Regions from separate parts of the Variovorax sp. J31P179 genome, predicted to be linked through region 2. Evidence: predicted binding sites of a transcription regulator. Region 2 holds the regulator's gene; the other holds the start of a gene.

Region 1 (5,655 bases), on a different contig from region 2:
ACGGCACCGAGAGTTCGCACACCAGGCCGGCCTCGACGTAGTGCGACGGAACCTGAAAACGCTGCTCCTGCGCGTAGTCGCTCAGGAGCACGGGCTCGCCGTGCGCCACCACGTGGCCGGAGGGAGATCCGGGCTCGTTGGGGACCCTGTCGCCGATGGCTTCCTGGGGCAGCAGTCCCACGCCGGCGACGATCCGGAAGTGCGTGCCGTCCGGCTCGAGCAACAGGATCTTGGCCTGTTCGACCTCCAGGGCTTCCGCCACGATGGTGGGAACGAGGTCGATCAGCTTCTTCGAATCGCGGGCGTCGACGGCATGCCGGCCGAACTGGGCCAGGCATTCGGCATAGCGGGCGCGCTGCAAGGCCTGCTTCACGCGCGGGTAGGCGCCGACGCCGCGGATCGCGGCCACGACGTAGGGCAGGCCGTGGTCCTGCAACGGACTCAGCGCGATCTCGACCATGACCTCGCTGCCGTCGCGCCGCTTGGCGACCAGGTCCATCTGAGTGCCCATCGGTCGGGGACGCGGATGGTCGGCGTAGGCCTTGCGATAGGCCGCGTGGCGCGGACGGATGGCGTCGGGCACCAGCGCATCCACCGGCAGGCCGATCAACTCGGCCTCGGCATAGCCCAGCAGTTCCAGCGCAGCGGGATTGGCAAGGCGGATCACCCCTTGCTCGTCGATCAGGAGGAGCGCGTCGGGGTAGGCGAGAAAGAGCGATCGAAACACCGCCCCGTCGTCGAATCCCGAGGCAGCGAGCGGGGCCGGCATCAGGCCGCCTCGACCTTGGGGACGAGGATATAGCCGGCGCCACGGACCGACTTGATGATCTGCGGCGTCTCGGGGTCGGCCTCGATCTTCCGGCGCAGGCGCCCGATCTGCACGTCGATCGTGCGGTCGAAGGGCCCCCCGTCGCGGCCGCGCGTGTGTTCGAGCAGGAAGTCGCGCGACAGCACCCGCCCGGGATGGGTCGCCAGGGTGTTCAGAAGGTCGAATTCGCCCGTGGTCAGCGCCACTTCCTGGCCCTTGGGGTCCAGCAGCCGTCGCGCGGCGGTGTCGAGCTCCCACTGTGCGAAGCGCAGCATCGTGACGGGCGCAGCCGTGGCACGGGCCGGCGGCGCGTCGGAAGGTGCGATGCGGCGCAGCACCGCCTTGATGCGCGCCACCAGTTCCCGCAGGTCGAAAGGCTTGGTGACGTAGTCGTCGGCGCCCACTTCCAGCCCGACCACCTTGTCGACCGCGTCACCCCGTCCGGTGACGATGACCAGGCCGCATCGCCAGTGTTCGCGCAGCTGGCGAGCGATGGCAAAGCCGTCTTCGCCCGGGAGGCCCAGGTCGAGCAGCACCAGCGCCGGCGCGTCGCTCGCCATCAGTTCGATGAGCGCCGCGCCGGTGTGGACCTGGCTGACTCGAAAGCCTTGGCCCGCCAGGTAGCTGGCAAGGAGCTGCGTGATGTCCGCTTCGTCGTCGAGGACGGCAAGGTGGGTGGGGCTGGTCACCGGGCCATATTAGCCTTGGACCCGGCCGGATCGCAACAGCGCAGCCACCGACCCGCATGCGCGTCAGTGACGACGCTTCGCTTCGGTCCTGGTCTGGCAGGCGGCGCAGCGTATCGCCGTGGGCTGGGCGAGCAGCCTCTCGAGGGGAATCTCCTCGTTGCAGTCGACGCACAGGCCATAGAGCCCGGTCGCCAGGCGCTGCTGCGCCTGCTCGACTTCGAGCAGGGTGTTCCGGTCCACCTCGATCTCGGCGAAACGTACGTCGTCCAGCCGTTCGACCTCGGCGTCGTCGGCATGGCTGTGGACCTCGTGCTCCCCGGCGAGCACGCCGCCCTGGGGCGGCGCGCCGGCCGCCGCGAGCTCGTTCAGCACCTCGCGCTTTCGCGCCTGGAGTCGCCGGGCGAGATCTTCGAGGTCTGAGGGATTGAGGTGTTTCATGGGCTTCGGTCCTTCGGTTGATTCGATCGATGCGCCGGCGCCGGCGGCACGAGCACCGCCGCACCCTGGAGGCGGCCCGCCCGCAGGTCCGCGATCGCCTCGTTCGCCCGGTCCAGCGCATAGGTCGTGATGTGGACCTTCGGCGGATCCGCCCGCACGACCTGGAGGAACTCGCGCGCATCGGCGCGCGTGAGGTTGGCCACCGAGACGAGCTGGCGCTCTTCCCACAGCAGCCGGTACGGGAAGGCGGGGATGTCCGTCATGTGGATGCCGCCACAGACCACCCGGCCCCCTTTTCGTACCGCTTTCAAGGCCAACGGCACCAGCTCGCCCGCGGGCGCGAAGATGATCGCGGCGTCCAGCGCGCGCGGTGGCTGCGCGTCGGCACTGCCGGCCCATGCGGCGCCGAGGCTGAGCGCGAAGGCCTGGCTCGCCGCATCGCCGGCGCGCGTGAAGGCGTGGACCGTCCGGCCCTGGGCCACCGCGACCTGGGTGACCAGGTGCGCGGCGGCGCCGAAACCGTAGATGCCCAACTGGCGGGCGTCGTCGCCGGCGGCCTTCAGGCTGCGCCAGCCGATCAGGCCGGCGCAGAGCAGGGGCGCGATCCGGGCCGGCTCCTGGGCGAGGTCAGCCAGCGGCAGGCAGAAATCGGCCTCGGCCAGCACGTGGGTCGCGAAGCCGCCGTCGCGGTGATAACCCGTGAAGCGCGGCGTGTCGCACAGGTTCTCGCGACCGGCGCCGCAGAAGGCGCAGTGGCCGCAGCTGTGGCCGAGCCAGGGGACGCCGACATGGTCTCCGACGGCCAGCGACCGGACGCCCGCACCCAGCGCCTCGACCTCGCCGACGATTTCATGGCCAGGGACGATGGGCAGCACGGAGAGCGGCAGGTCGCCGTCGATCACGTGCAGGTCGGTGCGGCAGACGGCGCAGGCCAGCACGCGAAGTCGAACCTCGCCGGAGGCGGGCTCGGGCACCGGGCGCTGCGTCATCTGCAGCGGCTGCTTCGGCCCATGAAGAACCATCGCCTGCATCATGGCGTGTGCGATCAGGCCTCGACGAGAAGATTGTTCACGACCTTCGCCACGCCCGGTGCCGACCACGCGGCCCCTTGCGCGGCCCTGCGTTCCGCCCACGACTTGACCGTACCCCGGAGCGTGACCTGGGCGCCTTCGACCAGGATCTGGATGTGCCTGGCCTCGCGATCGGCCTGTCGCTTCAGCGCATCGCTGATCTTCCGCTCGACGTCGACCGCCGTGAACCGGCCCTTGACCTCGACCATGTTGGTGACGCCCCTGACGCCCATCAGATGGCGCACGGCGACCTCGGCCGCCCGGCGCTGGTAAGCCCATTCCACGCCGCCGCTCAGCGTGATCCAGCCGCCCTCCACCATCGGGTGGACCGCATCGTCCGGCACGAGCACGTTCCATTCGAGGGCGTTCTCCGCCGCCTTGGCGATGTCGGCGTCGGTGCGTTCGCTGGCGGCCGGAAGCCGGACCGACATCTCGACGGCCAGCGCCTTGACACCCTTGACCCGCTGCACGGCCCGCTCGATGGCATGCTTCTGCGAATGGCTGGACGCATGCCCGCTCAGCGTGACGACGCCATCCTTGACGACCACGCCGATGTCGGTGGCATTCATCGTGATCGCAGGATCGAAGTTCAGCTCGGCGACGATATCGCTTCGCAGCATGGCATCGGACTTCATGAAGACTCCTTCGTCGATGGACGCTTCACTGTAGGGAATGCGGGCCCCTGGGGACTTGCGCTGGATCAAGTGCCAGTCCGGCGCGGCGCCCTTGATGGAAATCAAGGTGTCCGGTCGCGGCACGCCCGAAGATCGCCATTCGTCTCCATTCGCCTGGAACCGTCATGAAACTCGGAACGATCCTGGTCCATCTTGACTATTCGGAGCACTGTGCCGCTCGTGTGGGCATCGCTGCGACCCTGGCCAGGCAGCACGGCAGCCATCTGATCGGCCTGGTGCCCACCGGTCTCTACGACGGCGTCATTCCCGCCGAGGCCATTGCGGGAAAGGACACCGATTTCATCGCCGCGTCGGCCGACTTCCTGCGGGTGCGCGCCGAAGGCATCGCCCACACCTTCAGGAAGCTGATCGAGGGTGCGCCGTCGATATCGTCCGAGGTTCGCCTGGTGGATCAACCCTCGGTCGATGCGGTCGTCCTGCACGGACGCACCAGCGACCTGGTCGTCGTCGGCCAGTCCCAGCCTGGCGACACGGACACGACGACGGCCCGCGACCTGCCGGAGCAGGTCGTCCTGCATGCGGGCCGCCCGGTGCTGGTGCTGCCTCGCGCGAAGTGCGCTCGCGAACTCGGCAAGAACGTGCTGGTCGCGTGGGACGGCAGCCGCGAGGCCGCCATCGCATTGCGCGATGCGCTGCCGCTGCTCTCGAAGGCCGCCAGCGTTGCGCTGGTGTCGTGGCGCGCAGGCGCCGCGCCGGTCGACGACAGCGACCTGCGGATCCCTCAGATCCTTGCCTGGCTCCGGCGACACGGCATCGAGGCGAAGGCCGTCCAGCATGTGGCTTCCGAGGGACTCGCCGATGCGCTGCTGTCTCATGCCGCGCAGAAGCAAGCGGGATTGGTCGTGATGGGCGGCTACGGCCACACCCGCATCCGCGAGCTGGTGCTGGGCAGTGTGACGCGAGGGGTCTTCGAGCGCATGGATGTGCCGATCCTGATGGCGCATTGAATGCCGCGCTATGGCATGGCCGGTGCCGAAGGCAGTTGAACCGCCACATAGGCCAGCCGCCGATCGCGCATGACGAGCAGGGCGAGGGTCTGGCCGGGCGGTGTGTTCGACAGGGTGCGGCTGAAGTCCGCGACGCGGTTCATCGGCGCGTCGTTGACCGCCACGATGAGGTCGCCCGCACGAATGCCCTCGCTGCGTGCCAGCCCGGCGGCGTCGCGCACCATCAGGCCGCCCTCGACGCCCAGCTGGCGGTATTGCGCGGGGCTCAGTTCGCCCAAGGTCAGCCCGACGCCGTCACCCCAATCCGGCGCGAGCCCGGACGGCAGCGCGGTTCTCTGCGCTCGATGCTGGGCGAGCGTCACCGAAATCGTCTGCCTGGCGCCATGCCGCCAGACGTCGAGGTCGACCCGGCTGCCGGGGCGGTCCTTGGCGACCCGCTGCAACAGATCGGTGAAGTGCCCGATGGCCACGCCGTCGTACGCCGTGACGACATCGCCTCGGCGCAGGCCGGCGCGGGCGGCGGGACCGGTGCCGTCGATCCGCACCACCAGCGCTCCGAACGGTTTCCCGGCAAGGCCGAAGGAACGCGCCAGCGCCGGCGTGACTTCCTGGAATTCGGCGCCCATCTCCGCCCGCCGGACTTCCCCGTTTGCCCGCAGCTGCTTGGCGACCTCGGCCGCCAGGTTGATCGGCACCGCGAAGGACAAGCCCATGTAGCCGCCGCTGCCGCTGTAGATCAACGAGTTGATGGCGACCACTTCGCCGCGGCTGTTGAAGAGCGGACTGCCCGAACTGCCGGGATTGATGGCCACGTCCGTCTGGATGAAAGGGATTTCCCCGGCGCCGCCGATGAGGCGGTTCACGGCGCTCACCACGCCGGCTGTCACGCTGCCCTGGAAACCGAAGGGCGCTCCGATCGCCGCGACCCAGTCGCCGGGCGCGAGTCGCGAGGAGTCCCCGAGGGCTGCCGGCGTCAGGCCGGTCGCTTCGATGACCAGCAAGCCGACG
Region 2 (5,655 bases):
CGGCGGCCTCGGCCGGATGCTGTTCGAGCAGCTGATCGCGCACGCCCGCAGCCGCGGCACCCGGCGCCTGGTCGGCATGATTCTGCGCGAGAACACCCGCATGCTGAAGCTGTCGCGGGCGCTGGGCTTCGAGCGCGTGCCCAGCCTGGAGGATTCCGCCGACGTGTTGCACGTGGCCCTGAACCTGGAACCGCCGCCGCCCGCCGCCTGAGCGGCACGGGCCCCTCGCTCAGCGGCACCAGGCCTCGACCTGGTGCGCGAGGTCGAGCCAGAGCGCCTGCAGCGCCACCGCCGCGAGCATCGCGCCCGCCAGCCGCGTGCCCCACTGCTGCGACAGGATGCCGGCGCCCGACCGCAGGCGCTGCCACAGCCAGGGCGCCAGCAGCAGCGACAGCGCGCTGCCGGCCGCGAACAGCGCCATGACGGCCGCGCCTTCGAGCACGCCGTTGCCCAGGGCCGCCAGCATTAGCGCCGAGTACAGCAGGCCGCAGGGCAGCGCGACCCAGAGCGCGCCGGCCGCCAGCACGCCGAAGGGGCTGCGGGTCATGGGCTGCAGCCGCGCCGACGCCCAGCGCCCGAAGCGGTGCGCCCAGGCGGGCTGCCGGCCCGAGGCGGCCAGCAGCAGGCCCCACGCCAGCACGAACACATGCAGCAGCAGCCAGGCCGGGCGCAGCGCGCCGACCTGCTGGCCCGCCAGCGCCAGGCCCTGGGCAGCGGCGGCCGCCACCGCCCCGGCGGCCGCATAGCCGGCCACCCGGCCCACGTGGAACAAGGCGCCCGCCGGCAGCGAGCGGCCCGGGGACTGCAGCGCGGCGACGCCGCCCGCCGGTGCCCGCACGATGCGGATCACGCCGGCGCAGGCCGCGCCGCACATCGCGACGCAGTGCGGCCCGCCGGCCAGCCCCATCACGAATGCGGTGGCGAGCAGGGCGGACTGCATGGGGGAGCGTGCGGGCTCATCACACGATGCGCGAGAAGCGCGTGCGGTTGCGGTCAGCCTGCAGGTAGCGGTCGAACACCATGGCGATGGCGCGGACGAAGAACCAGCCCAGCGGCGTGACCTCGAGGTGGCGATCGCCGACCACCACCAGGCCCTGCGCCTCGAGCGGCGCCAGCGCTTCGAGCTCGGCCGCGAAGCAGCGCTCGAAATCGACCAGGTGGGCCGAGCCGATGGTCTCGAAATCGACCCGGCCCTGGCACATGATCGCCATGATCACGGTGCGCCGCAGCACGTCGTCGCGGGTCAGCGCCAGGCCGCGCACCACCGGCAGCCGGCCCTGGTCGAGCAGGTCGTAGTACTCCTCGAGCGTCTTGGCGTTCTGGCTGTAGGTGGCGCCGACCCGGCCGATCGCCGACACGCCCAGCGCCACCAGGTCGCAGTCCGGCTGGGTGCTGTAGCCCTGGAAGTTGCGGTGCAGCCGGCCCTGCCGCTTGGCCACCGCCAGCGCGTCGCCGGGCAGCGCGAAATGGTCCATGCCGATGTAGACGTAGCCGGCCTCGGTGAACGCGGCGATAGAGCGCGACAGCATCTCGACCTTGGCCGCCGCATCGGGCAACGCCTCGGTCGCGATGCGGCGCTGGGCCTTGAAGCGCTCGGGCAGGTGGGCATAGGCATAGAGCGCGATGCGGTCGGGCCGCAGCGCGCAGACCTGGGCCAGCGTGCGGTCGAAGGAGGCCGCGCTCTGGCGCGGCAGCCCGTAGATCAGGTCGACGTTGACCGAATCGAAGCCCAGCCCGCGGGCCGTCGCCATCAGGTCGAACACCTGCCCGGCCGGCTGGATCCGGTGCACCGCCTTCTGCACGTCGGGGTCGAAATCCTGGACGCCGAAGCTCAGCCGGTTGAAGCCCAGCGCGGCCAGGGTCACCAGGCGTTCGCGGTCGACGGTGCGCGGGTCGATCTCGATCGAATGCTCGCCGTCCGGCGACAAGGTGAAGGCCTCGCGCAGCATGCCCATCAGCGTCCGCAGGCCGGCATCGTCGAGAAAGGTCGGCGTGCCGCCGCCGAGATGCAGCTGGCGGACCACGGCGCCGCGGCCGAGCCGCTCGACCTGCAGAGCGATCTCGCGCGCCAGGTAGTCCAGGTACTCGCGCCCCTTGCTCTTGTGGCGGGTCACGATCTTGTTGCAGGCGCAGTAGTAGCAGAGCGATTCGCAGAACGGGATATGCACGTAGAGCGACAGCGCCCGCGCGCTGGCGCCGGTGCTGCCGCGCTGTTCGAGCGTCTGGGCATAGTCCTCGGCCGTGAAGGCGTCGACGAAGCGGTCCGCGGTCGGGTAGGAGGTGTAGCGCGGCCCGGCGCAGTCGAACCGCTGCAGCACGGACGGCGCGGGCACCACGATGGGCGGCGTGAGGGCTGGAGCGGAGACGGGAGGCATCGCGGACGCAGGCATGGGCTTCGGTGTGTCACTATGCCGCCGTCGCGATCCGCAAACCTTGACCTGCATCAAGCATCCGGCCCACCCCCCCACGGACAATCCCCGCATGACCCCGACTGCATCAATGAAGCCCGAAAATATCAAGGTCGCCTGTTCCAACTGCAACCTGCGCGAGCTGTGCATGCCGGTCGGACTGGCGCCCGGGGAGCTGCAGCGCCTCGACGACCTGGTCGCCACGCGGCGCAAGATCAAGCGGCGCGAGACGCTGTTTCGCAATGGCGAGCCCTTCACCTCGCTCTATGCGATCCGCACCGGGGTCTTCAAGACCCGGGTCACCAGCGAGGACGGGCGCGACCAGGTCACGGGCTTCCAGATGGCCGGCGAGATCATCGGCCTCGACGGCATCGTCAACGACCAGCACACCTGCGACGCCGTCGCCCTCGAAGACTCCGAGGTCTGCGTGATGCCCTTCGAGCGCATCGAGGAACTGTCGCGCGAGGTGACGGCGCTGCAGCGCCACGTGCACCAGATCATGAGCCGCGAGATCGTCCGCGAGCATGGCGTGATGCTGCTGCTCGGCAGCATGCGGGCCGAGGAGCGGCTGGCGGCCTTCCTGCTGAACCTGGTGCAGCGGCTGCATGCGCGCGGCTTCTCGCGCTCCGAGCTGGTGCTGCGCATGACGCGCGAGGAAATCGGCAGCTACCTCGGCCTCAAGCTCGAGACCGTGAGCCGGACGATGTCGAAGTTCGCGGCCGACGGCATGGTCGAGGTCGAGCAGCGCAACGTGCGCATCCTCGATCCCGAGGCGCTGCGCCGCATCGTCAATCCGCCGGGCTGTTGAGCTCGGCCGCCGGCCGGGCCAGCAGCAGCGTCAAGGCGCCCGCCGCCGTGGCCAGCAGCCAGAAGGCAAAGAACCCGGCCGTGTAGACCGCCTGGCGAGAGGCGCCCAACGCCTCGCCGCGCCAGTTGAGGTCGCCCGGATCGACCAGTGCGAACACCAGCACCTCGAGCGCGCAGGCCAGCAGGAATGCCGGCCAGAGTATCCACATCCAGCGTTGCGCCTGCATGTTCAGCGCCTCGGCGACGGCACGTCGGCGCTCGGGGTGGCCGCGTGGTTGCGCCCGGCCACCGCCGGCATGAGCTTCTTGTCGGCCAGCGTGCGGTTGATCTCCACGCCCTTGCGGTAGTAGTCCTCGTCGACCACCGGGTCGGGCGTGCGCAGGGCCAGCCACAAGGTGGCGAAACTCGCGATCACCACCAGGCCCGGCCCGCCGATCACCATCCACACCAGCCCGAAGCGCCACCAGGGTGGACAGGGACGCGTCGCTTCGTCATGGCTGCTCTTGTCGGTCATCTTCTGCCTCCTTGGGGCCTGGATTTCATCGCGGGACCAGGAACACGGCCTTCTCGGACACGCTGCCCTGGCCGCCCTCCGCTCGAACGTCGAAATACACCTTGTGGGAACCGGCCGTCGCCGCACCGTAGGGCAGCTGCAGCCGCACCGCCACCCAGCGCGACTGCGCCGGCGCGACCTCGACCACCGGCTCCGAGGACACGTGCAGACCCTCGAGGCCGCTGGCTTCGATCCGGTAGCGCTGCACCTGCTCGGTGGCGTTCATGATCTGAAGGCGGTAGACGTTCTCGAGCTGGCCGCCGTCGACGATGCGGGCCAGCGAGGCGCGGTCGCGCACCACGTCGACCTTCAGCGGCGTGCGCGTCACCAGGCTCGCCAGCAGGCCGATGCACAGCGCGCCGAGCACCGCGGTGTAGACCAGCACCCGCGGCCGCAGAACGCGGCGCAGCACCTGGCGCGGCGTCCAGCGCCCGGCCATGCTGTTCTGCGTGGCGTAGCGGATCAGGCCGCGCGGGGTCGACATCTTGTCCATCACGATGTTGCAGGCATCGACGCACAGGCCGCAGCCGATGCATTCGTACTGCAGCCCCTGGCGGATGTCGATGCCGGTCGGGCAGACCTGGACGCACAGCTTGCAGTCGATGCAATGGCCGAACTCCGATGCGGCAGCGGCCGCCCGACCCTTGGCCGGCACGCCACGCGGTTCGCCGCGTGCCGTGTCGTAGCTCACGATGAGCGTGTCGCGGTCGAACATCGCGCTCTGGAAGCGCGCATAGGGGCACATGTACTTGCACACCTGCTCGCGCATGAAGCCAGCGTTGCCGTAGGTGGCGAAGCCGTAGAACAGCACCCAGAAGACTTCCCAGGAGCCCATCCGGGTCTGCAGGAATTCCATGGCCAGTTCGCGGATCGGCGTGAAGTAGCCGACGAAGGTGAAGCCGGTCCACAGGCCGATCGATATCCAGACCACGTGCTTGAACCACTTCTTGACCAGCTTCTCGGCCGAGAAATCGCCGCTGTCGAGCCGCATGCGCGCGATGCGGCTGCCCTCGATCTTCTCCTCGACCCACATGAAAATCTCGGTGTAGACCGTCTGCGGGCAGGCGTAGCCGCACCACAGGCGCCCCGCCACGGCAGTGAACAGGAACAGCGACAGCGCCGAGACCACCAGCAGCCCGGTCAGGTAGATCAGGTCCTGCGGATAGAGCACCAGCCCGAACAGGAAGAAGCGCCGCGCGCCGAGGTCGAACAGCACCGCCTGGCGCTGGCCCCACTCGAGCCAGGGCAGGCCGCAGAAGACCCCCTGCGTCGCGAACACCAGGGCCCAGCGCCAGCGGGCGAAATAGCCGCTGACGCTGCGCGGATAGATCTTCTTGTGGGCCGCGTAGAGCCCGACGTCCTCCTCGGCCGCCGCGATCGGGATCACGGTGCGCGGCTTCTGTGGCGTCGTCTGCTCGGTCATGGAAACGCTCATGGACAAGACTCGGGCGGCAGCCTCATTGCCCCGCGACGGTGGCCGCCTTGTTGTTCGACAGGCCCCAGACATAGGCGGTCAGCACGTGGATCTGCGCCTCGGTCAGGCGGCCCTGCTGCGCCGGCATCTGGTTGGTCTTGCCGCCGTTGATCATCGCGATGATCGCTTCCTGACCATAGCCGTGCAGCCAGATCTTGTCGGCCAGGTTCGGCGCGCCCACCGCCGGGTTGCCGACGCCGCCGATGCCGTGGCAGGCCGCGCACGCCGTGAACTTGCTCTTGCCGAGTCCGGCGCGCACCGAATCGTGCGGGCTGTCAGACAGGCTCAGCACGTAGTTGGCGAGGTTCTTGACGTCCTCGGCCGATCCGACCGCCTCGGCCATCGGCGGCATCGTGCCGATGCGGCCGAGCGCGATGGTCTCGTGGATCTTCTCGGGCGTGCCGCCATGCAGC

What was found. Region 2 encodes FNR, which switches genes on or off when oxygen is low (the NO sensors DNR and NnrR bind a similar motif). Its sites were predicted from a motif close to TTGATNNNNATCAA; they were not measured.
Region 1: QTI17_RS23025 (universal stress protein) is a predicted target of FNR. The motif match lies at 3,732-3,745, and genes of this name have one in related genera.

The regions. Positions count from the first base shown of each region.
Region 1 is NZ_JASZYL010000009.1:112,651-118,305, reverse strand. It holds gene QTI17_RS23050 (PAS domain S-box protein) at 1-769, opposite strand, end outside; gene QTI17_RS23045 (winged helix-turn-helix domain-containing protein) at 769-1,497, opposite strand; gene QTI17_RS23040 (TraR/DksA family transcriptional regulator) at 1,561-1,935, opposite strand; gene QTI17_RS23035 (zinc-dependent alcohol dehydrogenase family protein) at 1,932-2,966, opposite strand; gene QTI17_RS23030 (BON domain-containing protein) at 2,981-3,640, opposite strand; gene QTI17_RS23025 (universal stress protein) at 3,805-4,647, shown strand; gene QTI17_RS23020 (trypsin-like peptidase domain-containing protein) at 4,656-5,655, opposite strand, start outside.
Region 2 is NZ_JASZYL010000004.1:20,304-25,958, forward strand. It holds gene QTI17_RS11175 (bifunctional acetate--CoA ligase family protein/GNAT family N-acetyltransferase) at 1-211, shown strand, start outside; gene QTI17_RS11180 (sulfite exporter TauE/SafE family protein) at 230-940, opposite strand; gene hemN (oxygen-independent coproporphyrinogen III oxidase) at 960-2,375, opposite strand; gene fnr (fumarate/nitrate reduction transcriptional regulator Fnr) at 2,500-3,216, shown strand; gene QTI17_RS11195 (hypothetical protein) at 3,197-3,442, opposite strand; gene QTI17_RS11200 (FixH family protein) at 3,445-3,729, opposite strand; gene ccoG (cytochrome c oxidase accessory protein CcoG) at 3,755-5,191, opposite strand; gene ccoP (cytochrome-c oxidase, cbb3-type subunit III) at 5,226-5,655, opposite strand, start outside.